Regions from separate parts of the Gordonia sp. DT30 genome, predicted to be linked through region 1. Evidence: riboswitches for the same ligand, from Rfam matches in the RefSeq annotation. Region 1 holds a riboswitch; each other region holds the start of a gene.
The links. A riboswitch is a leader RNA that binds a small molecule or an ion and turns the genes downstream of it on or off. The one in region 1 is predicted to bind S-adenosylmethionine.
Positions count from the first base shown of each region.

Region 2: another riboswitch for S-adenosylmethionine. It lies ahead of ACLQ3C_RS02565 (amino acid ABC transporter permease); the one in region 1 lies ahead of ACLQ3C_RS13890 (ABC transporter substrate-binding protein).
Region 3: another riboswitch for S-adenosylmethionine. It lies ahead of ACLQ3C_RS10690 (bifunctional o-acetylhomoserine/o-acetylserine sulfhydrylase); the one in region 1 lies ahead of ACLQ3C_RS13890 (ABC transporter substrate-binding protein).
Region 4: another riboswitch for S-adenosylmethionine. It lies ahead of ACLQ3C_RS13440 (aminotransferase class V-fold PLP-dependent enzyme); the one in region 1 lies ahead of ACLQ3C_RS13890 (ABC transporter substrate-binding protein).

Region 1 is NZ_JBNCLY010000013.1:103,800-111,501, reverse strand. Features, by position in the region: gene ACLQ3C_RS13900 (ABC transporter permease) at 1-415, opposite strand, end outside; gene ACLQ3C_RS13895 (ABC transporter permease) at 412-1,476, opposite strand; gene ACLQ3C_RS13890 (ABC transporter substrate-binding protein) at 1,473-3,143, opposite strand; SAM riboswitch class IV at 3,296-3,414, opposite strand; gene ACLQ3C_RS13885 (aldehyde dehydrogenase family protein) at 3,647-4,999, shown strand; gene ACLQ3C_RS13880 (DUF998 domain-containing protein) at 5,105-5,773, shown strand; gene ACLQ3C_RS13875 (hypothetical protein) at 5,727-7,103, opposite strand; gene ACLQ3C_RS13870 (hypothetical protein) at 7,271-7,522, opposite strand.
Region 2 is NZ_JBNCLY010000002.1:128,759-136,460, reverse strand. Features, by position in the region: gene ACLQ3C_RS02590 (YceD family protein) at 1-619, opposite strand, end outside; gene ACLQ3C_RS02585 (DivIVA domain-containing protein) at 704-1,519, opposite strand; gene ACLQ3C_RS02580 (GNAT family N-acetyltransferase) at 1,643-2,353, opposite strand; gene ACLQ3C_RS02575 (ABC transporter substrate-binding protein) at 2,443-3,459, opposite strand; gene ACLQ3C_RS02570 (amino acid ABC transporter ATP-binding protein) at 3,553-4,365, opposite strand; gene ACLQ3C_RS02565 (amino acid ABC transporter permease) at 4,362-5,375, opposite strand; SAM riboswitch class IV at 5,507-5,615, opposite strand; gene coaD (pantetheine-phosphate adenylyltransferase) at 5,742-6,230, opposite strand; gene rsmD (16S rRNA (guanine(966)-N(2))-methyltransferase RsmD) at 6,243-6,812, opposite strand; gene ectA (diaminobutyrate acetyltransferase) at 6,985-7,512, shown strand.
Region 3 is NZ_JBNCLY010000009.1:31,724-39,425, reverse strand. Features, by position in the region: gene ACLQ3C_RS10715 (serine/threonine dehydratase) at 1-207, opposite strand, end outside; gene ACLQ3C_RS10710 (bifunctional methylenetetrahydrofolate dehydrogenase/methenyltetrahydrofolate cyclohydrolase) at 292-1,158, shown strand; gene ACLQ3C_RS10705 (DUF3017 domain-containing protein) at 1,155-1,478, shown strand; gene ACLQ3C_RS10700 (Hsp70 family protein) at 1,562-3,133, shown strand; gene metX (homoserine O-acetyltransferase MetX) at 3,178-4,326, opposite strand; gene ACLQ3C_RS10690 (bifunctional o-acetylhomoserine/o-acetylserine sulfhydrylase) at 4,384-5,736, opposite strand; SAM riboswitch class IV at 5,799-5,918, opposite strand; gene ACLQ3C_RS10685 (PE-PPE domain-containing protein) at 6,140-7,699, shown strand.
Region 4 is NZ_JBNCLY010000013.1:1,818-9,519, reverse strand. Features, by position in the region: gene ACLQ3C_RS13480 (FAD-dependent oxidoreductase) at 1-258, opposite strand, end outside; gene ACLQ3C_RS13475 (ABC transporter substrate-binding protein) at 412-1,404, opposite strand; gene ACLQ3C_RS13470 (hypothetical protein) at 1,608-2,102, shown strand; gene ACLQ3C_RS13465 (rhodanese-like domain-containing protein) at 2,099-2,512, shown strand; gene ACLQ3C_RS13460 (O-succinylhomoserine sulfhydrylase) at 2,556-3,755, shown strand; gene ACLQ3C_RS13455 (hypothetical protein) at 3,740-4,009, opposite strand; partial or broken gene ACLQ3C_RS13450 (GNAT family N-acetyltransferase) at 3,971-4,126, shown strand; gene ACLQ3C_RS13445 (isochorismate synthase) at 4,266-5,366, opposite strand; SAM riboswitch class IV at 5,458-5,571, shown strand; gene ACLQ3C_RS13440 (aminotransferase class V-fold PLP-dependent enzyme) at 5,589-6,959, shown strand; gene ACLQ3C_RS13435 (hypothetical protein) at 6,956-7,387, shown strand.

The DNA of each region.
Region 1 (7,702 bases):
TGGCGAGGAAGACGTCGAGTACCCGCGACACCACCCAGTCGCCGACGCGTCCGCCGCGGGCGGCGAACACTCCGACGGCGGTGCCTGCCGCAAGTGCGAATATCGTTGCGCTGATCCCGATCAGGAGTGACGGCCAGGCGCCGTAGACGACGCGGGCGTAGATGTCGCGGCCGTTCTGATCGGTCCCGAACAGGTGGTCCCAGCTCGGGGCCAGCAACATGTCCAGTGGCTCACCGGCATCGGGGTCCTTGTCGGTGAACAGCGACGGGAACAGTGCGGCCAGCGCGATGGCCACGAGGAAGATGCTGCTGAGGATGACCGAGACGCGCAGGCGCCGGATGCGCTGCACCACGGTCTGACCGGCGGCGAAGCGGACCGCCGGTGCGGGATCGGGCCGGACGTCGGACGCGGTCATCCGGTCACCTTCTCTTCGGTGCGCGATTCTTCGGTGCGCGATTCGTCGGTACGCGATTCGTCGGGGGCCGCCGCCGCACCGGAATATCTGGTGGTCCGCAGGCGCGGGTCGAGCCACCCGTATGCGGCGTCGATCAGGGTGTTGACGACGGTGTAGAACGTGGCGGCGATGATCACCACACCGAGGACGAGCGGCAGGTCTTTGCTCGTGACCGCGGCGATGGTCAAGCGGCCCAGCCCTTCTCGGGAGAAGACCTGCTCGATCACGACGGCGCCGCTGATCAGGGCGCCGACGATCCAGCCCCACAGGGTGATCACCGGCATCGCGGCGTGCTGGAGCACGTGGCGCAGCAGGAGCACGGTCTCGCCGACGCCGCGGGATCGGACGGTCACCACGAACGGTTCGTCCAGCGTGCGTTCGATCCCGTGCCGCAGAACCTGCGACAGCAGGGCGGCCGGCGCCGCCGCCAAGGCGATGGCAGGCAACACCAGCGACGAGACGCCTGCCGAGCCCACCGAGGGGAACCATCCCAGCTCGAACGAGAAGATGGTGAGCAGCAAGATGCCGAGCCAGAAGGTCGGCACCGCCACCATCAGCACTTCGAATGACGTGACCGGGCCGCGCAGCCAGCCGGGCCGATTCGCGGTCGCCAACCCCACCACCAGTGCGACCACCAAGGCCAGGATCGCGGCGACGATCACCAGTTGCAGTGTGGGCCATATCTGTTGGCCGATGGCCTCGGTGACCGGCATCCGCAGCGCGTAGGACTGGCCGAGGTCGCCGTGTAGGAGGCGCCCGAGATAGTTGAAGTACTGCACGACGATCGGATCATCGAGTTTGTAGTCGCTGATGATCTGGGCCCGCACTTCCGGCGAGACCTGGGCGGTACCGACGATCGAGTTGACCGCCGACCCACTGCCCGCGTGGATCACGATGAAGGTCGCGGTGATCGCGCCCCACAGCACGAGGAGCGAGACCAGCAATCGGCGGGCGATCGCCCAGCCCAGGGTCCGCGTGCGCGGAACCTCGGTCGGGGCGGCCACCGTATCGATCACCGTCATTGCGTGACCCAGGCGTCGTAGAACGTGGGGAACGCCTGCGGCTCGAACTTGACACCCTGGACCTTGTTGTTGCGGCCCAGTGCGTAGTTGAAGACGTAGACCGGGAACACCGCGGCGTCCTTGGCGATCTGCTGCTGGGCGTTGCCGTAGAGGGCCGACTGTTTGGTCAGGTCGGTCTCGGCCAGCGCCGACCGGAGATCGGTGTCGACGGCCGGGTTCGAATACCGTGCGAAGTTGGTGCCGAAGCGGTCCGGCGGCTGCGGGATGTTGGACGAATCCATCAGTGTGCGAAGCGCGTCCGGTGATGCGCGCTGCCAGCTCAGGTCCAGCACGTCGTAGCCCTTGGTGAAGATCACCTTGTAGTAGTCGTCGATGGTGATGTTCTTGATCTGGTAGTCGATGCCGAGCTTCTTGGCCGACGACTGCACCTGCTCGAGCAGGGTGTCGCGCTGCTCGCGGGCATACTCCTTGAGGAATGGATGAACTACCGTGAGTCGCTTCCCGTTCTTGGTGCGGTAGCCGTCGCTGTCACGGGCGGTCCAGCCGGCCTCGTCGAGAAGTTGATTGGCCTTGTGTTCGTCGTAGCCGTACGCGGATTCGCTTGCCTTGTTGTAACCGACCGTGGCGGGGCTCAGGATGTTGTTGGCGGGCTGGAAGACCCCGAAGTACAGCTTGTCGACGATGGTGTCCCAGTCGATGCCGGCCCGGAAGGCTTCGCGGACTTTGACATCGGAGAACACGCCGGTCTCCGTGTTGGGGTAGTAGTTGTAGTTTCCACCCGGGGCCGCAGCGGTGTCGACGGTGAATCCGGGGGTCTTCTTGAGCTGGGAGACGTTGACCGGCGGAACGCTGGCGATCGCATCGACCTGGTTGCTGGTCAGTGCGCCGTAGCGGGACGAGTCCTCGGGAATCTCCTGGATGCTGATCTTCTGCAGATGCGCCTTGCCGGTGTGGTCGGCGTTGCCCGGCCCCCAGTTGTAGGCGTCGTTGCGGGTGTAGTCGATGCCCTTGTTCGGGGTGTAGCCGTTCTCGCTGATGAACGGGCCGGTGCCGACGATCTTGCTGCACAGGGCATCCGGGCCGTGTGTGAGAGTCGACGGTGCCTCGATACCGAGATACGCGGTGGAAAGCGATGGCAGGAATGCCGAGTTCGGCTGGGAGAACTTGACTTCGACGTGTGTCGGGTCGATGACGGTGGTGCCGGTGTAGGTCGAGATGGTGTTGGCGGCCAACTGTGACTTGGTGGCCGGGTTGACGATGTGGTCGAGGTTCGCCTTGACCGCATTGCCGTCGAACTTCTCCCCGTTGGAGAACGTGACGTCGTCGCGCAGGGTGAACGAATAGGTGAGTTGGTCGGGCGAGACGCTCCACTTGGTCGCCAGCCATGGATGGAGCGAGCCGTCCTTGTTCAAGGCGACCAGCGAGTCCAGGATCGGACGGGCATAGAAGCCCGCGACGTCGGCCGGACTCTGGTGCGGGTCGAGGCAACTGCCCGGACCCGAGGCGCTGGCGAATCGCAGCGTCCCGCCGTCGACCGGGTTGCCCGTGGCGGTCGCCGAGTTGCTGCTGTTCCCCGAGCTACAGGCACTCGCGATGAGTCCGATCGAGACGGCCGCAAGGAGGGTGGCATTGCGTCGGTGTCTGAATCGGCCGGCTGGTCGGGACATGGTCGTTCTCCTGAGGTAATGGGTGGCTGACATCGGCCTTTGGGGTCCGCTCACAGGCAGGTGTGGGTCGGACAGGGGGACGCGAACCGACTTCGTCGGTCGGGCATGGTTGATCATCGAACTCCCGAATTCACCTCGGGCACCCATATGTGAACCCGCGCTTGCTCCATGCCCGGCTTGGGCTGGAGCCGTGTCCTTTATCCAGGGCACCCCGCCGCGGTGGAGGGTTGCCGACCAGCCAGCTGGAACTTGGCACTGGTACTCGTTGACACAGAGCGATCGAAGTCCACCAAAGGTTTTGGCGGGTCGACCACTGAGCAGAACAGTACTCAGACTCGCCGGTTAGTCACTACTTCGTGTGATTTCGAATCGCGACGGACTTAACCTGGCGCGAAGGTCGGCGAGGGTCTACAGGGCCGGTGACGGGCGCCGCCGGATGTATCGGCCGGCGGCAGGTGTCGATTGCCCCGAGAACGGGTACGCGGCCCACCGTGTTGGAGACCATGGAAACGATCACAGTCCACGACCCGCGGACCGGCGACATCGTCTCGCAGGTTCCCGCGGCCACCGACGAGCAGGTCGACGCCGCGATCACCACGGCACGCGCGGCGGCCGGGGACTGGGCGGCGACCCCTGCGGCCGAGCGTGCCGAGCGCTTACGTGAGGCGGCCGTGGCGGTCGGCGATGCGGCCGCCGAACTCGCCGGCTGGAACGAACGCGAAACGGGCAAGACCGGTGACGATTCGCTGGGTGGCGTGGCCGCCGGCGTATCGACGCTGCTCCAGTACGCCGAACTCGGACCCGTGCATCGGGGCCGGACCCTGCAGGGGCAACGCTCGGCGCTCGACGTGATGGTGCCCGAGCCGCGCGGTGTGGTCGCGGTGCTGACCCCGTGGAACGATCCAGCCGCCGTGGCGGCCGGATTGCTCGGCGCAGCGTTGGTCACCGGAAACACGGTGGTACACAAGCCAAGTGAACGCTGCCCCACCACAGGTCGGCGCTTCGCCGAGATCATCGCCGAGCATCTGCCCGACGGGGTGCTGAGCATCGTCGACGGCGCAGGCGAGGTGGGTGCGCATCTCGCGGCGTCGCCGGAGGTGGATGTGGTTGCGCACGTGGGCAGTACCGCGACCGGCACCGAGATCCGCCGGGCATGTGCGGAGCACGGCACCAAGGTGCTGCTCGAGAACGGCGGCAACGATCCGCTCATCGTCGACTCCGGGGTCGATCCCGCGTGGGCCGCCGAAGAAGCGGCCCTCGGATGCTTCGCGAACGCGGGACAGATCTGCGTGTCGGTGGAGCGGGTGTATGTGACCGCCGACGTCGCCGACGCCTTCATCGACGAGCTGTGCGGGCAGGCGCGCAGGTGGGGCGAACGTATCGGGCCGCTGGTCGACAACCGTCAGCGCGACGCCGTGCACGCGCAGGTCCGCGGCGCCGTGGCGCAAGGCGCGCAGATCCGGACCGGCGGTGTCATCTCCGACGACATCGGCAGCTTCTACCCGCCCACGGTGCTGACCGGCTGCACCCCCGACATGACGATCCTGCGCGAGGAGACGTTCGGGCCGATCGCCCCGGTGCGGGTGGTCGACGACTTCGTCACTGCGCTCGTCGAGGCCGCCGATGACCGATACGGCTTGGCCGCAACCGTTCTCACCGCCGACATGGCGCACGCACAAGAGGCGTGGCGCGCCCTGCCCGTCGGGACGGTGAAGATCAACGCCGTGTTCGGTGGGGCGCCCGGCGGTGCTTCACAGCCACGCGGCGCCAGCGGGACCGGCTTCGGCTTCGGCCCCGAACTCCTCGACGAGATGACCACGGTCAAGGTCGTGCATTACGCGCCGCCCGGGCCGTGAGTTCGCCGCGTGACCGCGGTGGATTCCGACCAAAGACCCTGGTGAGCGCCACTCCGGGGCTTCTACGTTGAATATGTGGCGAACGGCAGGGCGACAGTCGGCAGGGTGACGACGGGACTCCTCGCGTGCGGACCCATGTACGCGTTGCTCTACATCCTCGCCAACGATGCGGTCGCTGCGTCCCGCTACGGCGGGTACAGCCGGACCGATCAGGCGATCAGCGAGTTGTCGGCGACCGGCGCACCGACGCAGCGGTTTCTGCAATGGCTGGTGCCGGTGTTCACCGCGTTGATGATCGGATTCGGTATCGGCGTATGGCGATCCGCCGGCGGCCGAGTCGGGGTCCGCGTCCTCGGTGCGCTGTTCGTGGTGTTCGGAGTCGTCGGGGTCGCCTGGCTGTGGTTTCCGATGAGCAATCGAGACGACATCGCCGCCGGTGCCGGCGATTCGTCGAACGACGCAGGCCATCTGGTGTTGTCGTTGCTCTCGGTCATGCTGATCGCGGTGTGCACGGTACTCGCAGCGGTGTTGTGGCGCAGCTGGTTTCGATGGTTCACCATCGTCGCGGCGGTCGTCGTGTTGGTGGCCGGCGCCTACACGAGCCGGATGGTCCCGATGATCCAGGACGGCGAGAGCACGGTGTGGATGGGGCTGATCGAACGGGTCAGCATCTTCGGATTCTTCGTCTGGGTCGCGGTGCTCGGTCTGTTTCTGATCGCTCGGGCGCCTACGGCGCTTCCCACACCGTCTGTCGTCGGGCCGGCGCGATCGTGAACTCGATCGCCACGAGCACCAGCGCGCCGATCAGTACGATCCAGAACACGACCCAGCCCGTGGGGTAGTGCCAGAACATCAGGAGGAACGCGGCGACGGTCGGCACGGCGATCCGCAACGGAAACCGCGCCTGCCACAACACCTTCTCCACCGTCGAGGGGTCGCGATCGGCACGCCGAGCATCGATCGCGGCGAACCCGCGTCCGACGCGGCTGCGCACCGCGCGCGCCGAGCCCGACCCACCGGCGAAGTATCCGACGAGGGCGAGGACCAACCCCACCACCGCGACTGCACGCAGCGCCAGCCGCATGGGGGCGATGACGGTGTCGAAAATCGCCTGCGCCGCGCCCGGGGACAACACGTCGGCGGGAACGTTGTCGAGGTAGATCATGCGGCCCACCAGAATGGCGATCGCGAGCAGCAGCATCGCGATCACCACCGCGACTCCGGCCACGGCGAGCGTGCGCCATCGTCGGCCGCTGCGGGCAACGCCGACGGCGGCGACGATGGCCAGAATCGCCAGCCAGGGAAGGACATTGGCCACCTTGTCGAGCGCCTTCACCAGGTGCTGGGCGCGGGCGAGTTGCGGGGAGTGCCAGATCACGAATGCCTTGTTGATCACCGGGATTCGGTCGGCAAAGGCGAATCCGTGAGCGAGCAGGCGCTGTTTCACCTGCGTGATGACGGGGCCGAGCTGGATGCTGATGGTTCCGCTGGTGGTGTCGACCTCGACCGCACCGTGCCGGGTTTCACCGGTCACCGCGGCGACCACCGCCTCGTGCGCCTCACGGTTGGCGGTCGTCCAGATGTCCTGGAATTGCGGCGAGGCGACGAATTGCGCCACCGTGCCGTGGATGAACCCTTCGGCCTGCCCGGCCAGCACCGGGGCCAGGCCGATGATGGCTTGGTCGGCGCGTGGACGGTCGGCCGGGGTCAGCTCCGTCAGATTTGTCAGGGCGTCGGTGGTGATCTGCTGGACGTCGACCTGGGCGTTGATGGCATCGACGATCGTCGTCGTCACCTGCTGCTGCACCGCCGGGTCGGCGGCCAGGGGTGCCACTGTCGCCACGTAGTGGTCGGTGTCGAGGATCTGGCTGCGCACATATCGGGTCGTCACCGACAGCAGAGTCAATACGGCGCACAGAATGACCAGCAGAACCACTCCGACGGCACGGCCGCTGATCCGTCTGCGGGGACGTGCTGCCGGCGGGGCCGCGTCGTCGTCGCGGGCCTGCGCTGCCTCGGTGAGTTCGGCGACCCGGGCCCGGAGGTGCTCGAGTTCGGTGCGTTCGTCGGCGGTCAGTTCGGGGACTGCCTGGGCGTCGGTCATCGGGGTTCGCTCTCAACGGTCTCGGGAGACAGACGGGTGCATGCCCTTGACCATGACAGTGCCCGAGTGCGGCGGCATCACCCGATGCGGGCGAACCCGCAGTCGACTCTGCGTGCGGTCCGGCGGTTCGCCTGGGGGCGGTTCGGTGGGGCCGCCTCCCGGCGCGCTCATGGTGCCGACGGATCGGGGCCTGCGGGTAGGTGCAATGCGACGAGTTCGGCCAGTCGGGCGCCGACCTCCTCGACCGGTCGCGTCGACCGCTGCGCCTGGGCGATGACGACCGCTCCCTCGACGGCGGAGAGGATCGTGACCGCCAGTGACTCGGCGATCGCCGGGTCGATGCCCTGGCTGGTGAACTTGTCGCGGATCCGCGTAAGCGTCTCTCGGCGAACGACGGGCCAACCGGGAAGGAGCCACATCGAAGCCACGCCGTGACGGACCGACAAGCCGCTGTCATGACGACGCGAGGGCCACGCGGCCGCCGCCGAACCGAAGACGCAGAGCGCGGGCGAAGGCTGCCACCAATCGGGCCGCGGCCCACCTGAAGTGATCCAACTTCGGGTAGACCCTTCCTAACAGGGCTAAACGGGGTAAGGTGC
Region 2 (7,702 bases), on a different contig from region 1:
CTCCCTGATCGCTCGATGTCGTGGTCGTGCCGTCGCCGAGATCACCGAACTTGTCGACGAGCCCGGCCCACCGCGGATCGATGAGCTCGTGTCCGTGACCCGATTCGGCGCCATCCAGCGGCACCCCGCAGACACTGCACAACCCGGGACAATCCTCGCGACACAACGGCGACATCGGCAGTTCGAGGGCGACCGCGTCGATGATGGCCTGTTCCAGGTCGACCCGGTCGTCGACTATGCGATGTACCTCGTCGTCATCGGACGTCTGTTCGGTCTCGCTGTTCGGGTACGCGTAGAGCTCGGTCAAAAAGACCGTGACGGTGCCGTCGACGGGTTCGAGGCAGCGCGCACACTGACCCTGCGTCTCCCCACAGACCGTTCCGGTGATCAGGACGCCCTCACTGACCGACTCGAGTCGGAGATCGAGATCGACCTCGGAATCAGCGGGGATGCCGATCATCTCCACGCCCAGCCGCTCCGGTGTGCGAACGGTCTGGTGCACCTCGGTCATCGTGCCCGGACGGCGGCCGAGCGAACGGATGTCGAGTACGAAGGGACCACGCGCATGCGCGGGAGCCGCACCCGAACGGGAACCTGGAGTCACTGCATTTTCGGCCACAAATGCACCATACGCCAAGGTCAGCGAATCATCGAATGAGCGCGAACCCCCGTGTCGACGCACGCGAGAGCCTCCGTAGATGGCCTACACGGCCAGCGGCGACACCGAGTCGTCGGCATCATCGCGCGACCGGCCACGCGGGTGATCGTGGTCGACGCTGCGGGGGTATTCGACGTAGTCGTGCATCCCGGCGCCGGTGCGCAGCTGATGGCGTCCGCGGTTCACCGACCGCATCGTGTTGGTGAGCACCTCTTCGAACTGCGCCAACTTCTCGTCGACGTAGACATCGCAGTCTCCGCGCAGACGATCGACCTCGGCGTGCGCCGCGTCGATGATGCGTTCGGCCTCGGACTTCGCCGCCGCCACGACCTCGGCCTCCGACACCAGCCGCTGTTGCTCGGCGATCCCGTCGGCGACCGACTTGTCGTAGGTGTTGTTGGCGGCGTCGATGCTCCGCTGCGCCTCGGCACGGGCTCGCCCCGTCACCGCTTCGAACTCGCGCGCCGCGCTGGTCGAGAGCCGCCGAGCCTCGTCGGCGGCCTCGTCGACCAGCGACTTTCCGTGGTTGTTCGCCTCGTCGACCATCCGGTCGGCATGCGCCTTGGCGTCGGCGAGGATGCGATCGGCCTCGGCACGAGCGTGTGCGAGGACCGCCTCGGACTCCGAATCGGCGTTGCCGGTCACGGTGTCGGCATGCGATCGGGCGTCTTCGAGCATCGAGTCACGGCTGTCGAGTACGTCCTGCGCGTCGTCGAGCTCGCCCGGGATCGAGTCCTTGATGTCATCGAGCAGTTCCAGCACGTCGCCGCGTGGAACCACACATCCCGCGGTCATCGGAACGCTACGTGCCTCCTCGACGATTGCGACGAGTTCGTCGAGTGCTTCGAATACGCGGTACACAGCCACCCCAATCCGGCTCACGCCATTGGTCATCTGGTGAAACTTCTGTGACTATTGTGCCGAATGGGATCGCTGTGGTTATGGAGGTCAGAGTGGTCGGCGTGTCACGTGATACCCGAGGGATCACTCAGGGACGCGGATCGACCCGAATGTCAGCTCCTTGCGCAGCTCGAACCCCAACGATTCGTAGAGCCGGATGGCGCCTCGGTTGTCGGCTGCCGCATGCAAGAACGGGGTCTCACCGCGTCGCACGATGCCGTCGGCAACGGCGAGCACCAGCCGCGCGGCCAGCCCTTGCCCGCGGTACGCCGGATCGGTGCACACCGCGCTGATCTCGGTCGCGCCCACGGGATGCAGACGCTCGCCGGCCATCGCGATCAGTGCGCCATCAGCGATGATCCCCCGGTAGGTACCCATCTCGATGGTCCGCGGGAGAAAGGGCCCGGGACGGGTGCGCGCCACCAGATCCATCATCGCCGGGACATCGTCGTCGGTCAGCACCACCGCAGAGCGATCGGCCATTGCAGCGACCGATCGCGCGATCATCTGCACTCCGGGCAGACTCATCGTGATCTCCCAGCCGGGCGGCGGGGTGGGCATGACTCCCGAGATCGGCACGGTGCCACCCGGACCGAAGAACTCGGCGGCGTCGGCCCAGTCCGCAGGTCCGGGATCGTGCGGGAATGCCGCGAATATCGACACGTCGTCCCGATAACGCAGGATGCGGCCGTGTCGCTGCGCCAGGTGCCGGTGGTGCCCGGTCAGCGACGATCGGATCGGGTCGTCGAGAACGCTTGTGTCCGTGCCTGTCCCACCATCCCGGTCGATATCCATGAGGTGATGATGTCCCATCGGCGAATCCTCCTGTTTCTCAGGTCGCCAGTTGGCGAGCCGGAGCCGGCCACCACCTGCACATGAGCCCCTCAGCTGTCGTTGCGGGGCAGCCCGGGCGGGTTGATCTGCGAGGCCGGCAACGCCTCGGCCGACAGATGCCACGCCGCGAGCAATTTGGCGTAGGCACCGGTGGAGATCAGGTGATTGATCGCATCGGCCAGCGGCCCGACCAGTCCGTTACCCTTCTTGGTCGTCGCGGCGATGAGACCCTGCAAGGTGGAGCCGGCACCCGAGTAGGTTCCGGCCACCCGCGTGGCCTTCGGGGTGTTGGCGGTCTGTACGACGTGGTACGAGATGGTCGGATTGGGCGCCAGATACGCGTCGATCTTGCCCGAGGCGAGCGCCAAATTGAACGAGTTGCCGTCCGGGAAGTACACCACGTTCAACGTCTTGCCCTCGGCAGCGAGTTTGTCGCGCCACTTCAGCAGGATCCGTTCCTGATTGGTGCCCGACCCGACGGCCACGGTCTTACCCGCAAGATTCTCGTAGTTTCCGTCGAAGTTCCACGCGTTCGACTTGAGCACCTCGAAGGCCAGTTCGTCCTTGCGGTACGTGGCGAAGTCGTATTTGTCCTTGCGCTCCTCGGTCACCGTGATGTTGGAGAAGCCCACATCCGAGCGGCCGCTGCTGATGCCGACGAAGAGATTTTCCCACGTGGAGTTGCCGACCACCGGCTTGAGGCCGAGTACCGCCGCGACGGCGCGCCCGAGATCGGGTTCGACGCCGGTCAGCGTGTGCTGATCGGAACCGATGAACGCCAGCGGCGGATTCCCCGAGGGCAGGGCGCCGATGCCGATCGTGAGCTGACCGGAATCACGCACCTTCGCCGGCAGCGCCTTGCGAATCGAATCCACCTGCGGCACAGAGAGCGTGGTCTCCTGCGCCGCCCCGTTGGAGACAGCGCCGATGACGACGCTGCCCGGCGTGCCCGACGAGTCGGCGGCATCACTGGACCCGCCCGAGCAGGCGGTGACCAGTGTTGCGGTGAGTACTCCGCCGATGGCCACGGCGCCGAGCCGGGCGACGAGGGATCGAGAAGATGACATGGTGTAACTCCATTTCTGCAGGGGATGATCGACGAGGCCGGGCGGACACTGTGTCCTCCGCACCCGTCGGCATAGGTGTGACGGACGCGGAATTCAGAGGACCCGCGTCAGGAAATCCTTTGTCCGGGCGTGCGATGGGCTGTCGAGTACCTGTTCCGGCGTGCCCTGCTCGACGATCAGGCCGTCATCGAGGAAGACGACGGTGTCGGCGACCTCACGGGCAAATCCGATCTCGTGGGTGACGATGATCATCGTGGTGCCGGTGGCAGTGAGGTCGGCGATCACCGCGAGCACCTCACCGACGAGTTCGGGATCGAGCGCCGAGGTCGGTTCGTCGAAAAGCAGGACCCGCGGATCGAGCGCGAGCGCCCGAGCAATCGCCACTCGCTGCTGTTGTCCGCCGGAGAGCTGGCGCGGGTATGCGTCGAACTTGTCCGAAAGTCCGACTCGCTCAAGGAGTTTACGCGCGATGTCGCCGGCTTCTGCACGCCGGGCGCGGCGCGTCGACACCAGCGCCGCGGTGATGTTCTCCGCGGCAGTGAGATTGGAGAACAAATTGAACGACTGGAAGACGTAGCCGATGTTGCGCCGTTGACGCAGGATCGCCCGTTCGGGCAGCTCCTTGAGGTGCCCGTTGAGCCGGCGCACGCCGATCAGCTCTCCCCCGACGCTGACATGGCCGGCATCGAGTCGGTCGAGATGGTTGATCGCCCGCAGCAGCGTCGACTTTCCGGAACCCGACGGGCCCAGGACCACCGTCACCTCGCCGGGACGAACACTCAGGTCGATGCCCTGGAGAACGTGATTGTCCCCGTACCAACGGTGCGCGTCGACGATGTCGACACCGGCGCCGCGAGCCCGGTCGGAGGGGGAAACAGCCTGAGCTGTATTCGATTTCACACTCATACCGCACGCATCCAGGGCCGCAATGCGATGCCACGGCGAACTGTCACCACGGCCGTGCGGGCACGTTGCAGCGGAGTCGGCGGCAACGTTCGCACCGCCCCCCGCGCGAAGTGGCGTTCGACGTAGAACTGGACGACCGATACCACGCTGGTCAAGATGACGTACCAGACCGTCGCCACCATGAGCAGGGGAATGATGTCACCGGAGTATGTGCTGCTCTGGGTCGAGACCACGCCGAACAGATCGAGCAACGAGACGTAGTAGACCAGCGAGGTCGACTTGATCAGTCCGATCAGCAGATTCACATAGGACGGCACGATCGTGCGCAGCGCCTGGGGCAGCGTGATCCGCAGGAATTGGTAGCCGCGCGGGATGCCCAGCGCGGCGGCCGCCTCGTGTTGCCCCTGATCGACCGACAGGATCCCACCCCGCACGATCTCCGCGGCGAATGCCGCCTCGTGCACGGTGATACCGACGACCGCGATGATGAAAGGTGTGGCCAGGTCGGCTTCGGATATGTGGAAAAGTCCTGGACCGAAGGGGATTCCGAGACTCAGGCTCTGATAAAGGGCCCCGAAGTTGAACAGGATGAGCAGCAGGACGATCAGCGGAATCGATCGGAAGAACCAGACATAGGCCCAGCTCACCGCCGCCAGGACCGGGTTCTTCGACAGTCGCATGAGCGCGAGCACGATACCGACGCCGAGGCCCAGAACCGCACTGTAGGCGGCGACTTCGAGAGTCACGCCGAGTCCCTCGATCACCACGGGACGAAAGATCCAGTAGCCGAAACGATCCCACTGAAAGAAGGAGTTCGTGGCCACTCCATGGATGATCTGTGCCACGACGACAAGCACGATCGCCGCCAGCACCCAGCGGCCCGGATGCCACAGTGGCACCACACGTTCCGGCCTGGCGACGTCGGGCACCTCGGTGGCTGCCGACGGTGGTGACGGATCGGGCGGCGCATGACCGCGGGCCTTCGTCGACGGCGATGGGGCGGCTGACATGTGTGAACTCTCCTGTACGGGAACGGGGGCAGCACGATGACGCTGCAGACCACACCGACACCCGCGCAATAGCATCAGGCGTCGAGAGACCACGGCGACCGGCGGTTCGATGCGGAACCGGCACGTCGAATCCATCGCGCTTATCGGGGGAAACCCGATCCGGTCGTCACCTGGGGCACCCCACCGCGATGCGAGGGTTGCCGGTCAGCAAGCCAGGGCTTGTCGCTGACGCTCATGACCGTCGAGCTCACGATAGTGAGGCGGCCCTCGCCGGTCAGCGTTCACATTCTCGGAGATTTTTTCCCGGCGCAGGCGCCTCGGATTCGTCCGCTGCAGGCGTCACCGCGCGGCCGGTGACCTGCCGGCTCAGATGGTGCGTTCGCCCGCAAGGTTGGCCTCCAGTCGCCGGAGGATGTGGGGCGCAAGGAACGGCGCCACGTCACCGCCGAGTTTGGCGACCTCCTTGACCAGTGAACTCGATACGTGCGCGTATCGCGGATCGGTCAACAGGAAGACGGTCTCGACGTCGGCCAGTTCCCGGTTCATCTGCGCCATCGGCAACTCGTAGTCGAAATCGACCGCCGAACGCAGCCCCTTGACGATCGAATGGATCGAGTTGTTCCGCAGATAGTCGACGAGCAGTCCCTGCCACCGGTCGACGCGGACGTTGGGCAGATCGGCGCAGTCCTCGGCGATGAGCTCGAGTCGCTCCTCGACGGAGAAGAGACCACGCTTGTTGGGGTTGACCACGACGGTGACCACCAACTCGTCGAAGCACCGGGCCGCGCGCTCCACGACGTAACGGTGTCCGCGTGTGAAGGGATCGAAGGAACCGGGTATCACCGCACTGGTCATGCTCTGCAGAACCTACTCGTCCGCGGCGACACCGGGGCGTGCGACCTTCACCGTGGTGTCGCCATAGGATTTGTCGACGACCAGTTCCCAGCCCGGGGGCCACGAGAGGACGGCTCGGCGTCCGCGCTCGAGGACCACCAGCCCGTCGTCGGTGAGCCAACCACCGGTGGCCAACGCTGACAGATCGGCGGCCACCTCATCATCGGCGAGCGCATACGGAGGGTCGGAGAACACCACGTCGAATCGGCCGGGCGCGGCACCGGCAAGGAATGCCGACACCGGCGAGGTGATCACACGCCCCGAGGCGGCCGCCCCGACGGCCGTCAGATTCGCGGAGATCGTGCGAGCCGCGCGCCCCCGGCTGTCGACGAAGACCGCCGACGACGCCCCGCGCGAGAGCGCTTCGAGGCCGAGCGCGCCGGACCCGGCATAAAGATCGAGCACGTGGGTACTCGTCAGATCGATGCGCGCGTCGAGCATGCTGAAGACCGACTCACGCACACGGTCGGAGGTGGGTCTGGTGCCCTCGTCGGGAACTGTGAGTCTGCGACCGCCGAAGCGACCTGCGATGATCCGCGTCACCGCTCCATACTGCCCTCCCCGTCACCGCGATCCGCACGCCGTAGGCCCGTGCGCAACCGTTTGTGTCCCGCATCACATCTGCCGGGTGAACTGGGGTTAAGTGGGAGATTCGAGGTCCGATTTGTGCAGGCGGGTGAATTCGCCGACACACGTTGTTAACGTCGAGTGCGTTATGAGCCCGTCCCACACAAGTTCGGCCACATCAACCCAACTAGTTCTCGACTACCGCGCGCCGAAGGTCGCCGACGGTACCCGCCTCTGGGAAATCGCCAGGGACTCGCAAGTTCTCGACGTCAACTCGAGTTACGCGTACGTGCTGTGGTGCCGCGACTTCGCCGACACCTCGATCGTCGCCGAAGTCGACGGTCTGCCAGTAGGCTTCGTCACGGGCTACCGCCGCCCGTCAGATCCGTCGACGCTGATGGTCTGGCAGGTGGCCGTCGACGACACCTATCGCGGCCACCGGATCGCCGGGACGATGCTTCATCGTCTCTTCGATCGCGTCAGCGGACGCGGTGCCGTGGCGATGCACACCACCATCAGCCCGGACAACGTTGCCTCGCAACGACTTTTTGCCTCAGTCGCCGCAGCGCGCGGACTGGGGTTCGAACGCCGCGACCTGTTTGCGGCCGACGACTTCCCGGACGCCCACGAGCCCGAGGATCTCTACCTCCTCGAGCCAGAAGTTCCAGAACCATAGGGGCGCAACGTTTTTGGTGTTCACTGACTGCGCCGTGGCGCACTCAGGGTGCAATTGTTGCCCCAACCGGAGCACCGCATCGTGTGTCGCCGGAGGACTTGTCCGGGGTGTCTTCCGGCAGCGGCGCCCTCTCGGTCGGATGATGCGGCCGGTCACCTGCGATACACACTCGCACCGGTCATCGCCGACC
Region 3 (7,702 bases), on a different contig from region 1:
GGCGCCGAGGACCGCGTTGAGACTTCCGCGCGTCTTGAAACAGCCACTGATCTGGGTGAATTCGAGTTTGAACACCACCGGCACCGGGCCGGCCGGGGTGTCCAGGGCTGCGCGCAGCACCGGGGTCCGGCGCAGCCGGCCCGAGATCCGATCGCGGGCCGCGATCACGTCGGCGGTGGTGATCGGATTCGCTGCGGATACCGGCATGGCCGGGAGATTACCGCGGCGACGCAGCTCCGCAATGGGCCAGCCGAGCCGGAACGGAACAGCGAGGATGGAACAATGGTCGTCGTGAGCGCGATACGACTCGACGGCAAGACCACCCGCGACGAGATCTTCACCGATCTCGCGGCGCGAGTGGAGAAACTACGGACCGCCGGTATCACCCCGGGGCTCGGCACCATCCTGGTCGGTGACGACCCCGGTTCGCAGTCCTACGTCAAGGGCAAGCACGCCGACTGCGCACGCATCGGCATCGCCTCGATCCGCCGGGATCTGCCCGCCGACGTGACGGCACAGGAGCTCGACGCCACGATCGACGAACTCAACGCCGACCCGGCCTGCACCGGCTACATCGTGCAGCTCCCGCTGCCGGGCCACCTCGACGAGAACGCCGCGCTCGAACGCGTCGATCCGGCCAAGGACGCCGACGGTCTGCACCCGATCAACCTCGGCCGGCTCGTCCTGGGCGAGGAGTCGACGCTGCCCTGCACCCCGCGCGGGGTCGTCCACCTGTTGCGGCGCTATGACATCCCGATCGCCGGCGCACGCGTGACGGTCATCGGGCGCGGCGTCACCATCGGCCGTCCGATCGGCTTGTTGCTGACCCGGCGCAGCGAGAACGCAACGGTGACCCTCTGCCACACGGGCACGCGCGACCTCGCCGCCGAGGTCGCCCGCGCCGACATCGTCATCGCCGCGGCCGGCGTACCGCATCTGGTGACCGCGGAGATGGTGAAGCCCGGAGCCGCGGTCATCGACGTCGGTGTCAGTCGAACAGCGGACGGCCTGCGTGGCGACGTCGCCCCCGACGTCTGGGAGGTCGCGGGGCATGTCTCACCCAATCCCGGCGGTGTGGGGCCGCTCACCCGGGCCTTCCTGCTGGCCAATGTGGTGGAGCGAGCCGAGGCGCAGGCGGCCGAGAGCCCGGGTCGATGACCGAGGGCGCTCCCGAGCGGGTGGAGCAGTTGCGCCGTGCCCGGCGGGTTCGCGCCTATCTGGTGCAGGTTCCCTACCTGCTGGTTCTGCTCGGAGCCGTCGCCGCTGCCGTCCTGGTGCTCTACGACCGGTGGCGACGCGGGGCCTTCGTCTTCGGTTCGACCCTGTTGTTCGGTGCGGTCCTGCGGGCCCTGATCCCGACCTCGCGAGCGGGCCTGTTGCAGGTCAGAGGCAGGTTCTTCGACGTGGCGGCGATGGCGTCGGTCGGGGCGCTCATCCTCTGGCTGGCAACGTCGATCGACCCGTTGGGCACGGATTGATTACACCCCTTGGCCACGGATTGATTACACTGGTGACCTCAGCGTGACATTCGGGGCAGTTGTGTGTCGCGTGGACTCCGCCGATGAGTGCGGACGCCAGCAACATGAGTGGGGTTGTCATCAGTTCGACGTTCGAGATCAACGATCAGGGCACATCCGGCGACGAGACGTCGCTGGGTGTTTCCGTGGGCGACGGGATGATCCACTACGTACTGCTGACCAGCGACGAGACCGGCCGCACTGCACTTGAATCGCGCGTGTTCGACGTCGACCCCACCGACGGACTCGATCCGGTCGGGCGCGTGAACGCAGGCATCGATCTGATGCTCGACGCCGCGCGTGCAGCGGATCTGCGCGTCGGTCCGATCGGTGTCGCCGCCCGTACCGCGACCCAGCGTCGGCGCCTGGGTTCGGGCGGCTCCGGCACGCGTCGTCAGATCCAATTGAGCTCCGACGAAGAAGCGGTTGCCGAGTTCCTCACCCGGACCGGACAGATCGACCGGTTCTCCTCGGTCGTGGTCGCCGATTGCGGCGATACCGGCATCTCGTTCTACACCCTCGACCCATCGGCCGGCCGGATCGGCACCATCGAACGGTCGACGGTGTTCAGCGGTCGGCAGATCGACGAGACGCTCGCCGACCACGTTGCCGCCGAATCGGACGAGGCAGACCGTGGCACCCGGACAAGGCGACAGCGGGCCGCGCTGGTCAGTGCTTGCCGTACCGCCAAGGAAGAAGTCGCCGAATCGGCGCCGTCGACCGCCCTCGCCGGGGTTTCGCTGACCGCTGCCGCCGTCGAGAAGGCTGCTGCGCCGCTGGTCGAGGGAGCGGGCGAGGCGTTGGCGCGGTTTGTCGACGATGCTCGATCGCACGGTCTCACCCCGGACGCGGTGGTGTTGGTCGGCGGTGTGGCCAACCTGTCGATCGCGCGTCAGATCGCCGACCATGCCGATCTCGAGGTGCTCACGCCGGCGACGCCGGAGCTGGCAGCGGCGACCGGCGCAGCCATGCTCGCGCGCAATTCCGGCGCCGCACGGCTCACCCTGATCGGTGGACGCCGGGTGCGGAGCTTGTCGGCAGTGCCGGTGGCCGTCGTGGCCGGGATCATCGGCGCCGTTGCGATGGCCGCGGTGGCCGTCGGTGCCACGTTGACCACCGGTCCCGCGGCTCCGCCGTCGACGATGCACACTGCCGACGCCCAGGCGCTCGCGACGACAAGTGACTCCTTCGGAACGTCCACGTCGACCCGCGCGCCGACGCGGGGCCCGCGGTCGTCGGCCCCGCAGCCGACCACCCCTCTGACCGGGCATGAGCAATTCCCGGGCTGGGCGACAACGGAATTGCCGTTGACCACCCCGACGAGCACGTTGACGCTCGTGCCCAACACCACGACGCCGCCGACCACACCGTCGGGCGAGGTGCCGTCCGGGCCGAGCCTGTCGCCGTTCCCGACCCTGCCCATCCCGCCCGGACTGATTCCGCCGGAACTGATCCCGAGCGTCCCGACGACGCCGACGTCGCCATCGACGACCCCGACTGGGGACACTCCGAATGTCATTCCGTCACAGCCGAGTTCGCGGCAAACGGAAGTTCCACCGCATAGTGCGACCGAGCAGGCCCCAGCGGTGACGACCACCACGACGCCGGCCGGCTGATCCCCGCGCCCGGTGGCCCGCCCGGACCTGTGCTCGCGGACGGGTCAGCGGCGCGCGAGGTCCACGGTGCGTTTGAGGAGATCGGCGATCGCGTCGAACTCCGTGAGGAACCCGTCATGGCCCTTGTCGGACCGAAGCACCTGCAGGCCGTCCACGCAGTTGCCGAGCCCTTCGGCGATCTCGGCCTGTAACCGCAACGGATACAACCGATCCGAATCGATGCCCGCGACCACGGTGGGAACCGTGCACGAGTCGAGCGCGGCGGCGATACCGCCGCGATTGCGTCCCACGTCGTGATTGTTCAGCACGTCGGTGAGCACCACATAGCTGCCCGGATCGAACCGCCCGATGATCTTGTCGGCCTGGTGTTCGAGATAGCTTTGCACCGCGTACCGCCCGCCGTGTAGCGGATCCTCGTGGCCCTGAGGGTAATTGGCAAAACGCTCGTCGAGTTCGCCCTCGAATCGGTAGGTCAGGTGCGCGATGCGCCGGGCGATTCCGAGTCCGACGATCGGGGACCGGCCGCTGCCGTGGTAGTCACCGCCCTGCCACTCGGGGTCGGCGGTGATGGCGGCGATCTGGGTGGTTTGCGTGCCGATCTGGTCGGCGGTGGCACGTGCCCCGACGGCGAGAACAAGCGCGCTGCGTACCCGGTCGGGATATTCGATCGCCCACTCGAGGGCGCGGGCGCCACCCATCGAACCGCCGAGGACCGCGCCGATGCTCTCGATGCCGAGGGCGTCGAGCAGCGCCGCCTCGGCGCGCACCTGATCGAGCACCGTGATGGCGGGGAATCGGGAACCCCACGGTCGCCCATCCGGATCGGGCGACGCCGGTCCCGTCGATCCCCGGCAGCCGCCGAGGACGTTGGCGCAGATGACACACCACTCGTCGGTGTCGATCGCGCCGCCCGGTCCGATCAGACCGTCCCACCAGCCCGGCGCGGGGTGTTCGTCGGTGGGCGGGCCGGTGACATACGAGTCACCGGTCAGTGCGTGCAGGGCGAGGATCACATTGTCCCGTGCGGGCGACAACGTCCCCCAGCGCTGAAACGCCAGGGTGACGTCGTCGATCCGTTCGCCGCACTCGAGCGCCAACGATCCCAGGCGCATTCGCACCATCTGCCCGTCGGGAACCTGCTCCCATTCGGGCTGATGCGCTGCGGACGCCTGGGGGTCGATGCTCACCGACACGGGATGTTGTGCTCCTGTCCTCGGTCTACTCGGCTGTCTCGGTGTACTCGGCTGGGTCTACTCGGCCGCCGCGAAGCCCTGGTCGAGGTCGGCGATGATGTCGTCGATGCCCTCGATCCCGACGGCGAGCCGGACCAAACCGGGGGTGACGCCTGCGGCGAGCTGCTCTTCGGGGGTCAGCTGGCTGTGGGTGGTGGACGCCGGGTGGATCACCAGCGAACGCACATCACCGATGTTGGCGACGTGGCTGTGCAAGGTCAACGCCTCCACGAACCGCTTGCCCGCGTCGACGCCACCGGTGATCTCGAATCCGATGATGGCGCCCTGACCCTTTGGTGCGAGCTCCTGGCCGCGCTGGTACCACGGCGAGGACTTCAGTCCGGCGTAGGTGACCGACTCGACCTGTGCGTGATCGCTGAGGTATTCGGCGACGCGCGCGGCGTTGGCGACATGCCGCTCGACGCGCAGGCTCAGCGTCTCGAGGCCCTGCGCGAGCAGGAAGGCATTGAACGGCGAGATCGACGCACCGGTGTCACGCAGCCACTGCACGCGCGCCTTCAGCGCATACGCCGGGGCGCCGAGATCGGCGAATACCGCGCCGTGGTAGCTCGGATCGGGCGTGGTGAATCCCGGGAACAGGTCCTTGCCGTCACGCTGTCCACGCCAGTCGAAGGTGCCGCCGTCGACGATGACCCCGCCGATCGCGGTCCCGTGGCCGCCGATGTACTTGGTCGCCGAGTGCACGACGACGTCGGCGCCGAGGGCCAGTGGGTTCAGCAGATACGGCGTGGCCACGGTGTTGTCGACGATCAGCGGCAGTCCGTTGCGGTGGGCGACCTCGGCGATACCCGGGATGTCGAGGATCTCGTTGTTCGGGTTGGAGATCGACTCGCCGTAGAACGCGCGGGTGTTGTCGCCGATCGCGGCCTGCCACGACTCGGGATCCTCGGGATCTTCGACGAAGGACACCTCGATGCCGAGTTTGGGCAGGGTGTAGTGGAACAGGTTGTAGGTGCCGCCGTACAGACGCGGGCTCGACACCACGTGTCCGCCGTTCTCGACGATGTTGAGGATCGAATACGTGGTGGCCGCCTGACCGGAGGCGACCAGCAGGGCCGCGACACCGCCCTCGAGCGCGGCGATGCGCTGTTCGACGGCATCCTGCGTCGGGTTCATGATCCGGGTGTAGATGTTGCCCGGTTCGGCGAGACCGAAGAGATCGGCGGCGTGCTGGGTGTCGTTGAAGGTGAACGACGTGGTCTGGTAGATGGGCAGTGCGCGTGCGTTCGTCGCGGCGTCGGGGGACTGCCCCACATGGACCTGCTTGGTCTCGAAGCTCCAGTTCTCGGTGGGATCCGGGGCGTCGGTGGGATCGGGGGAATCGGGGCCGTCGTTGGCTGCGTCAGACATGAAAAATAGATCACTTTCTACGGTCGGCAGGGTATGGAGACCCTGTTGGGGTCCGACCTTCGGACCCGCGCTTGCCGGGGACCCATACAGCGATCCCCAACCCGGTCATCACCCGGAGCACCCCACCGCGGTTGGAGGGTTGCCGATCAGCAAGCCGGGGCTTGACGCTGATGCTCATGACCTGGCGACAAGGATATAACACGGTCGTCGTTCGCTGAGAACCCTCCTGCTCAGGCTGGTTGGTGAATTGCGCAGATCGTTATCGGTGTTCTCCGGTCCCGGATTCGCCCGCGGTGTCCATCGAGCGGGGGAATGTGGGGGTGCCCTGGGTGATTGCCCGGTGCCGACCTGCTCCGCCTGCCTAAGCTGCGCAGATCAGCCCTCACCGAAGGACGTGGCAGCGATGGGACTCCGCACCTCGATCCGTGGCGTCTGTCTCGTGTGGGGAGCCGCCGCAATGGGCCTCGCGCTCACCGCCACGATGTTCTGGGGCCATGGGGTGGCGGCGGCGGACACGACATACGACTGCAGCGGCCCGGGCCGGGTGTTCATCGTCGGCGGGACATGGAACTCCGACGGCTCGTACCTCGTCGGTGTGCGACAGCGCTACACCGGCCTCGGCCCGGACAACCGTCCCGACGAGAACAACCCCAACCTCGGCAACCCCTACACCGTCGAGGCGGTGCCGTACGCCGCGACCATCTGGCCGCTGGGATCGGTGGGATACAACGCGAGCCAGACGCAGGGTGCGCAGAACCTCGAACAAGCCGTGGCCACCTATCAGCAGGAATGCGGCACCGACAAGAAGGTCGTCATCGCCGGCTACTCGCAGGGCGCCCGAGTCGCAGGCGACGCGCTGACCGACATCGGCCGGCATCGGCCGGTGACGCTTGCCGACGGGTCGACGTACGTCATCTCCACCACCGACGCCGGCGGCGCGACGACCGTCTCGGGCGAGCTCTACGCGGACCCGCGGATGTCGGCGACTCTCTGGGGACAGGGAATCGAACTGACACTGGTCGGGGCCATTCCGGGGATGACGATGTCGGGGCCACGCGATGGCACCGACTACGGCGGCGTACCCGTCACCACCTACTGCATCGAGGGCGACCCGATCTGCGACCTGCCCGATCCGCTCCATGACCCGATCGGCGACGTCGACGCCTTCTTCGGCTACTGGATCAAGCACGGCCAGTACCCATTCCACATGTACCAATTCCCCGGCACCGGTCAGACGTGGACCGTCAACGGTGCAGCGGAGACGATGACCTGCACCACCGACGGCGCGGTGCGGACATGCACGATCGCCTCGCCCTCGTCGATGGCGATCATCGTGGCGAACGCACTGACCGCAGTCGGCTACACCGGGACCGTTCCGGACCTCATGCGTTACCGCCTGCGCCTGCCCGACATCATCGGCATCACCCTCGCCGACTTTCAACCACCCATCCGCTGGGCCATGGGATGGCTACCGCCGTTACCCCAACTCGGCTACGGCGCATACCTGCCGGATCTGTTCGTCCTCCAGGACATCGCCAACGGTGTGCTCAACTCCGACGCCGACCTGTTCGACCACGGAGTCACCGCGTTGGCGGCCAGCGCCAAGAGCATCGTCTTGTTGCCGAGGAACTTCGCCACGTACTGGGCCGAGCGGGTCGTCGACGGGGTGCAGACAGTGCCGAGCGCAACGACGGCGGTGACAGGGGCCGGTGTCCCGGTGGTGACACGGGCCGAAAGCCCCGACACCGCACCGCCGGCGACCACCACAGCCGCTCCCACCACCACCGCGGCTCCCACTACCACCGCGGCTCCCACTACCACCGCGGCTCCCACCACCGCGGCTCCCACCACGGCCGCTCCCACCACGGCCGCTCCCACCGCGGCGGCTCCCACCGCCGCGGCTCCCACCACCGCCACCGGCACGGCATCCTCCACCGAGCGTGCCGTACCGACCGTGCCGTGACGA
Region 4 (7,702 bases), 100 kb from region 1:
GTCGATGTTGCCGAGCAGGCGGACCTGCGGCTTGTCGAGGACCTTGTGCAGCGCCGTGATGATGCCCTTGATGCGCGGGTGGTCGGGTGCGACGCCGTAGCGGATGAGACCGAAGGGCGCGGGCATACGCTCATAGAGGTCGATGGACACGCCACGATCCTTGGCCGTGTCGGACTTCATCAGCGAGTCGGCGGCGTAGATCCCGGCGGGACCTGCGCCGATGATGGCAACGCGCAGTGGGCGGGCTTGGTCGGTCATTGGGCGTCAGTACCTCGGTTCTCAGATGAATCAGACGCCGCGGTACGCAGGCGGCGCGTCGACACTTATCCCTTCTACGGTAGGCGTTCGCAGCCCGTACCCAAAATCCTCGCTTAGGGTGACCTTACTCATATCGTGTCGCGTCCACATCGGTCAGCCCGCCCGTCCGGCTGCCGTCGCGATCCGACCGATCGATTGGTCGGCGATCCACGGAATGGACAGCACGGTCGGCACACCCATCGCGGTGCCGACCTCCTGATCGAGATAGACGGTGCGGCCACCGGTCACGAACGGCTGGGCGGTCCAGGCGGAGTTCTTGCGTATCTGGTCGTTGGCGCCCTGCCAATCGAGGACGACGACGACGTCGGCCTGGTTGAGCAGGCCGATGTTCTCCGGCGCGATCGATCCATAGAAACCGCTGGTGACGGCCGATTTCAGGCCGTCGGGGAAGTGCAGGCCGTACGAGGCCAGGATCTGCTCGCGTCCGTCGCCGGGCCCGTAGATCGAGATCGTCCCGTCGGGCGACGCGGTCACCGCGACCGCGGTCTTGTCTTTCAGTTCGGGGTGGGCGGCGGCGAGGCCGGCGACGTGCTTGCTGGTCTCGCCGATCTTGGCGGCGACGGCGCCGGGGCGGCCCACGGCCCTGCCGATCTCGGTGGCCTGTACATCCCACGGCACCTGCCAGTCCGGGTGGTTCGCCGGGCGGGTGATGGTCGGCACGGCGGCGGCAAGCTTGGCGTACTGCTCCTTCGTGGGAGCCGCGCCGATCGCGGTGACGAGGTCCGGGTCGGTGCTCAGAGCCTTGGCGATCTCGTTGCCGAACTGCTGGGACGCCTCGGGGAGCGCGACCGGCTCGTCCGACCCCAGCAGCTTCTCGTTCCACGGCGTGCGCACGTTCGCGGGAGAGCCGAACGGTGCGGCCGCCACGGGACGGAAGCCGAGCGCGAGCAGGGTGTCGGCGTCGCCCACACCCATCGCGGCGACTCGGGTGACCGGTTTCGAGATGGTGGTCGAGCCGTAATTGTGCTCGATGGTGACCGGCAGGGCGCCCGACTCGGGCGATGGCGCGCCGGGCGTGGTGTGGTCCTCGGCAGGGGCGCTGCACGCGGCGAGGCCGATCGCGGCGGTCAGTACCAACCCCGCCAGCGTAAGGTGGCGAGCGTTCCTTCGGGGACGAGCGTTCTTCCGGGGGCGGGGCACACGGCCTCGGATGTTGGGCACGGCTCTCCTTTGGTTACGCACAATCGGCGGATCTAGTTGGTTAGCCTCACCTTAACTGCTGGGGGTGGTGGGGTGGAGTCCCATGGGTGCTCGATCCGGGATCGGGGTACGTCGATACACTCGCCGACATGGTCGGACGCGGAGGCGGGCGGAGTGAGCCCGAGGCCGTCGACGACGAACCGGCCGCACCGTCGTGGCGCAAAGCCTGGCCCTTCCTGGTGGCTCTGCTCGTCGTCGTGCTGGCGGCTGCGGGCATCGGACTGTCGTATCTGTTCCGTCCGGCGCAGGAGCGGGCCGGCGATTCGGCGCAGGTGCAGTACGCGATCAACGATCTCTACACCGCGCGCAACAACGTCGACTACACCGCCTTTCGGGACCACACGTGTTCCGTCGACGTGAATTCGGCCGGGTTTCCGGCGCAGCCGGAGTTCGCGACGGAGAACCGGCAGTCGTTGGAGAGGAACGGCCGGATCGTGATCCCGGAGATCACCGACCTGAAAGTGTCGGGTGACCGCGCGAGGGCGACGGTACATTGGCATTTCGACAAACAGTCCGATGAGACGCAGACGACCAAGGTTGCCGCGGTTCGGGAAGACGGGAACTGGAAGGTGTGCAAGGCATGACGTATGCCGGTGATCTGACCCCGCAAGAGGCGTGGGACAAGCTCGAGCAGAATCCGAAGGCCAAGCTGGTGGACTGTCGCACCCGTGCGGAATGGTCTTTCGTCGGGGTTCCCGACCTCGAGATCGTCGGTAAGCGACCACTTTTCGTCGAATGGACCACCTTTCCCGACGGCCGACCCAACGAGGGATTCGTGGCGCAGTTGCGCGACGGCGGAATCGCCGACGACGACGAGGTGATCTTCCTCTGCCGCTCCGGACATCGCTCGATCGGTGCCGCCGAGGCGGCCACTGCCGCCGGGGTCAGCAAGGCCTACAACATCCTCGACGGATTCGAGGGGGCGCTCGACGAATACGATCACCGTGGGTTCAAGGGTTGGCGGGCCCTCGACCTTCCGTGGAGGCAGTCGTGAGCGAAGCGAGCGAGCTGGCCGACCCTACAAGCTGGAGGCAGTCGTGAGCGACGGTTTGCCGGAGGGGGTTTCGGCGGAGACGCTGTCGGTCCGCGGCGGTATCGAGCGGTCGGGGTTCTTCGAGACCTCCGAGGGGCTCTACCTGACGAGCGGATACGTCTACGAGTCCGCCGAGGCCGCGGAGCGCGCCTTCACCGGCGAGGACGAGCGTTTCGTCTACTCGCGTTACGGCAATCCGACCGTGGAGATGTTCCAGGAACGGCTGCGTCTGATCGAGGGAGCCGAGGCGTGTTTTGCCACGGCCAGCGGGATGGCCGCGGTGTTCGTGTCGCTCGGTGCCCTGCTGAAAGCCGGTGACCGGCTGGTCTGTGCGCGCAGTCTTTTCGGGTCGTGTTTTGTGGTGGCGAACGAGATCCTGCCGCGGTGGGGTGTGCACACCGACTTCGTCGACGGGGAGGACCTGTCGCAGTGGGAGCGGGCGCTTTCCACGCCCGCCGACGCGGTGTTCTTCGAGACTCCGTCGAATCCGATGCAGAGCCTCGTCGATGTGGCCAAGGTATCCGAACTGGGGCATGCGGCAGGGGCAAAGGTCGTGTTGGACAACGTATTCGCCACTCCGCTCCTGCAGAGCGGTCTGGAACTCGGGGCGGACGTCATCGTCTATTCGGGCACCAAACACATCGACGGGCAGGGCCGCGTGATGGGCGGCGCGGTGCTCGGGACCAAGGAATTTGTCGACGGTCCGGTGAAGATGCTGATGCGGCATACCGGTCCGGCGCTCTCCCCGTTCAATGCCTGGACCCTGCTCAAGGGGCTGGAGACAATGAAGCTGCGTGTCGACGCATCGGTCGCCGCGGCGTTGCGGATCGGCGAATTCCTCGAAGCCGATCCACGTGTGCGGTGGGTGAAGTATCCGTTCCTGAAGTCGCACCCACAGTACGAGCTGGCGACCGCGCAGATGTCCGGGGGCGGCACGGTGGTCACCTTCGAGCTCAACGACCGCGACGGCGTGGACGGCAAGGAGCGCGCCTTCGAGGTGCTCAACGCACTGCGCATCATCGACATCTCCAACAACCTCGGTGATTCCAAGTCGCTGATCACCCATCCGGCCACCACCACGCACCGTGCGATGGGGCCGGACGGGCGCGCGGCAATCGGGTTGAGCGACTCCGTGGTTCGGCTCTCGGTGGGCCTCGAGGGCATCGACGATCTGCTCGCGGATCTGGATCAGGCGCTGGGATAAGGGCGTTCATGGCGCCGTCGTTGTCGATCCGCCGTGCCACCGCCGCCGATGCTCCGGCCGTTGCGGGCGTGCACGTGCGGTCGTGGCGGCGCGGCTATCGCGGATTGCTGCCGGATGCCGAGCTGCGGGCGATGCGTCCGGCGGATCGGGTCGGCGACTACACCTTTGACGATGACCGTGGTCCGCACACGTGGGTCGCCGAGACGTCGGGCGGGATAGCCGGATTCGTGACGATCGGCGAGCTCGATGGTCATGCCGCGGTGATGGCGCTCTACGTCGACCCGGACCATTGGCGGTCCGGGATCGGGTCGGCGCTGATGGATCGGGCGGAGTCGGAGATCGCCCGGCAGGGTTATCCGGTGGCCCGGTTGCATGTGCTCAAGGGCAATGAGCGAGCGATGGATTTCTACGCCGGCCGTGGATGGGCCCGACCGGACGAGTGCGTTCCGGCGACGTCTGGGGTGTGCACGTCGACGAGGTCGAATACGAGAAGATCGGCTGAAAGGTCGGTTAGCTGCCGTCGACACCCAACGCCCGCAGCACCGTTCGTAATTTGGCGGTGGTCTCCGCGAGCTCGGCGTCGGGATCGGAGTCGGCGACGATGCCGCCGCCGGCCCAGGTGCGAAAGGATCGTCCGTCGGAGTCGATCTCGAGGCAGCGGATGGTGACCATCCATTCGCCGTCACCGTGGGCGTCGGCCCAGCCGACGGCGCCTGCATAATTTCCGCGCGGCTCCTCGTGGTCGCGAATGAACTGTGCCGCAACATCTGTCGGCGTTCCGCACACCGCGGGAGTGGGACTCAGGGCGAGGGCGAGTTCCAGCGCGTTGAGATCGGGATCGGTCAGGTGCGCCCGGATCGGGGTGGCCAGATGCCACATCTCTCCGGTCGACAACAGTTGTGGGGCATCCGGAATGGTGATCTCGTCGCAAAGCGGCGCGAGTCGTCGGCGCAGATGGTCGACCACGAAGGCATGCTCGCGGTGGTCCTTGCCGGATGCGGCCAGCTTCTCGCGGGCCTCGCGGTCGGCGACCGGATCGGGGAACCGGGGCGCCGACCCAGCATACGGCCGGCACGTCACCTCGCGACCGGCCTTGCGTAGCAACAACTCCGGGCTCGCACCGAGTAACCAGCCCGGTCCGGTGTCGACGGCGAAGGCATTGTGTTCACTGTTGCCATGGGCCAGTGCATCCAGCAGTCCGGTCACCTCGGCCGGGGAATCGAGCACTGCCCGAACGGTTCTCGCGAGCACCACTTTGTCGAGGTCGCCTGCAGTGATGGCGGCGACTGCGCGCCGCACGCGGTCGCGGTGGGTGGCGGCGTCGGGGATCTCGGTGAACCGGTCGAGTGTGTGCCGGGCCGGCGAGCGGCCGGCCAGGGGCGGCAGATCTCGTCGTAACCGGCGGGGGACCATCAACGCGGAGGTGCCGGCGGGATCGAACGGCAGGGCACCGACGACGGTGTCGGCGCGGCCGGTCCGCAGGTCGTCGATGGCCGCGTCGACCTCGGTGAAGCGCCGGATGATGCCCTCGGCGCGCACCGTCCCGTGGGGGCGGGAGAGGACGAAAGGCGCCTGCGCCGGGTTGTCGACGCTTTCCGGGTCACCGCTCACCAACCCAACCTAGCGCCCACATCGCGGCGACTTCGGCCCACGGTGAGTGAAAATTGACACCCCGACGCGAGATGGGCCACTCTGGACGTCAGGTCATGAGTGCCAGTGACAAGCCCCGGCTCGCTGGTCGGCAACCCTCCTCCACGGTGGGGTGCTCCGGGTGACGACCGGGCTGTGTTCCAACCGGACACGGCAAGCGTGGATTTCCGAGGAGTTCTTTCGATGACTGCTGTCGTGCGCACCGCACCCGTTCTGTCCGATACCGTTTTCGCCAATCTTGCGGCCTGTACCGAACCGCTGGCGGCGGTCGTCGGCGCCGACGAGAAGGCGCCGCTGGCCGGCGGTGGCGAGATCGCCTACGCCAACCTCGACTACGCCGCCAGTGCACCCGCGCTGGTCGCCGTCGCCGAGTCGGTGTCGGCGGCCCTACACCAGTACGCGAGCGTTCACCGCGGCGCCGGCCATCTGTCGCAGGTCACCACCCGGCGCTATGAGCAGTGCCGAGAGACGGTGCGGCGCTTCGTTCGTGGGCGTTCCGATGACACCGTCGTCTTCACGCGCAACACCACCGATGCGATCAATCTGGCCGCTCACTGCACACCCGGCGACGTCGTCGTCCTCGATATCGAACACCACGCGAACCTGCTGCCATGGCTGTCACGGGACGCCGGTTCGGCGCGCATCGTGACCGCGCGGCCCAGCATCGAGGACACTCTCACCGCGCTCGAGTGCGAGCTCGCCGCGGCCCCCACATCGCTGTTGGCGGTGACCGCCGCATCCAACGTCACGGGAGAGGTGCTGCCGGTCGGGCGGCTCGCCGCGATCGCCCACCGCCACGGTGCGCGCATCCTCGTCGACGCCGCGCAACTCGTCGCCCACCGCCCGGTGTCGGTGGTCAGCCACGGCATCGACTACCTGGTGTTCTCCGGCCACAAGCTCTACGCCCCGTTCGGGGCGGGTGTGCTCATAGGCCGCTCCGACTGGCTCGACGACGCCGATCCCTACCTCGCGGGCGGCGGGGCGTCGGCGCAGGTGAGTGTGGTCGACGGCCCCGACGAGAACTGCGCGGCGACCGCCTGGCACACCGGTGCTGCCCGGCACGAGGCCGGATCGCCGAATGTGTTGGGCGCCATCGCGATCGCCGCTGCGTGTGACGCCATCGCCGACATCGGCATCGAGTCGATCGGAGCGCACGAACACGAACTGCGCCGCCGCCTCGACGACGGGCTCGCCGCAGTCGACGGGGTCCGCACCCTGCAGATCTTCGACGACGTGACCGATCGGGTCGGGATCGCCGGGTTCAGTGTTGCCGGACATACCCCGCGCGCGGTCGCGGAATACCTCAGCGCAGAACACGGGATCGGCGTGCGCGACGGCAAATTCTGCGCGCATCCTGTACTCAACCGCCTCGGGCTTCCCGCCGGCGCGATCCGCGCCAGCTTCGGTCTTGGAACCGGCTCGTCCGACATCGACCGCCTCACCGGCGCCCTGCGGCAACTGGCCGCCACGCAACCGACCTCCACCCGACCGACCTCCACGCAACCGACCTCCACGCAACCGAGCGCGACGACACCCCCAGGAGCCCCGGCATGAGCATCGAACTCGACCGCATCAGCATCGGGCGTCCGCCGCTGCACGTGGCGATCCTCGGCGACGAGCCCGCCGACGCGGCACCCATCGTCGTGCGCCGACCCACGCTGCGTGACGCGCAGCGCGCCCGTTCGGTGCTGCGATCGGGCACCCGCGACACTGCCGGCTTCTCGGTCGCGCTCGAAGTGGAGGTGGCGATCGCACCGAGTGCCGCCTCGGCCCGCGCGGCGGTCGCCGGCATCCCGGACGAACTCGACGGCGGCACGGTCCGCTACGTCGGCACGCCGAGCGGTCTGGTCACCTTGATCCGCGACATCTACGCCGCCGAGGTCGCCGACGCGGTGATCCTGGTGCCGCTCGACGGATCGGCCACCGACAACCGGCTGCGTCAGCTGGTGCTGCCGTCGTTCGCGCCGCGCCGCGCGGCCTGAGCGACCGAAACAGATGAACCCCGGTTGTCCGAATGGACGCCGGGGTTCATCTGTGGAAGTTCTCCGCTGTCCCCGGGTGAGGCGAACCAACATGTGCCCAGGGCAAGCGCTAGACGGTGTACGTGTTCTCGGCTCTCGATGCAATGACGATGGCGCAGGTCAAGGCGGTGCGCAGCACAATCAGCCAGGCGCGAACGTCCACGTACGACAACGCGGTGACCTCAGTCGATTCGGCAGGGGAAGCGCGCACGCGCAGGGCACTGAAGCTGTAACTCTGGAACGCAGAAGTTGCCGGGGCATTCCTTTTGCCACTGC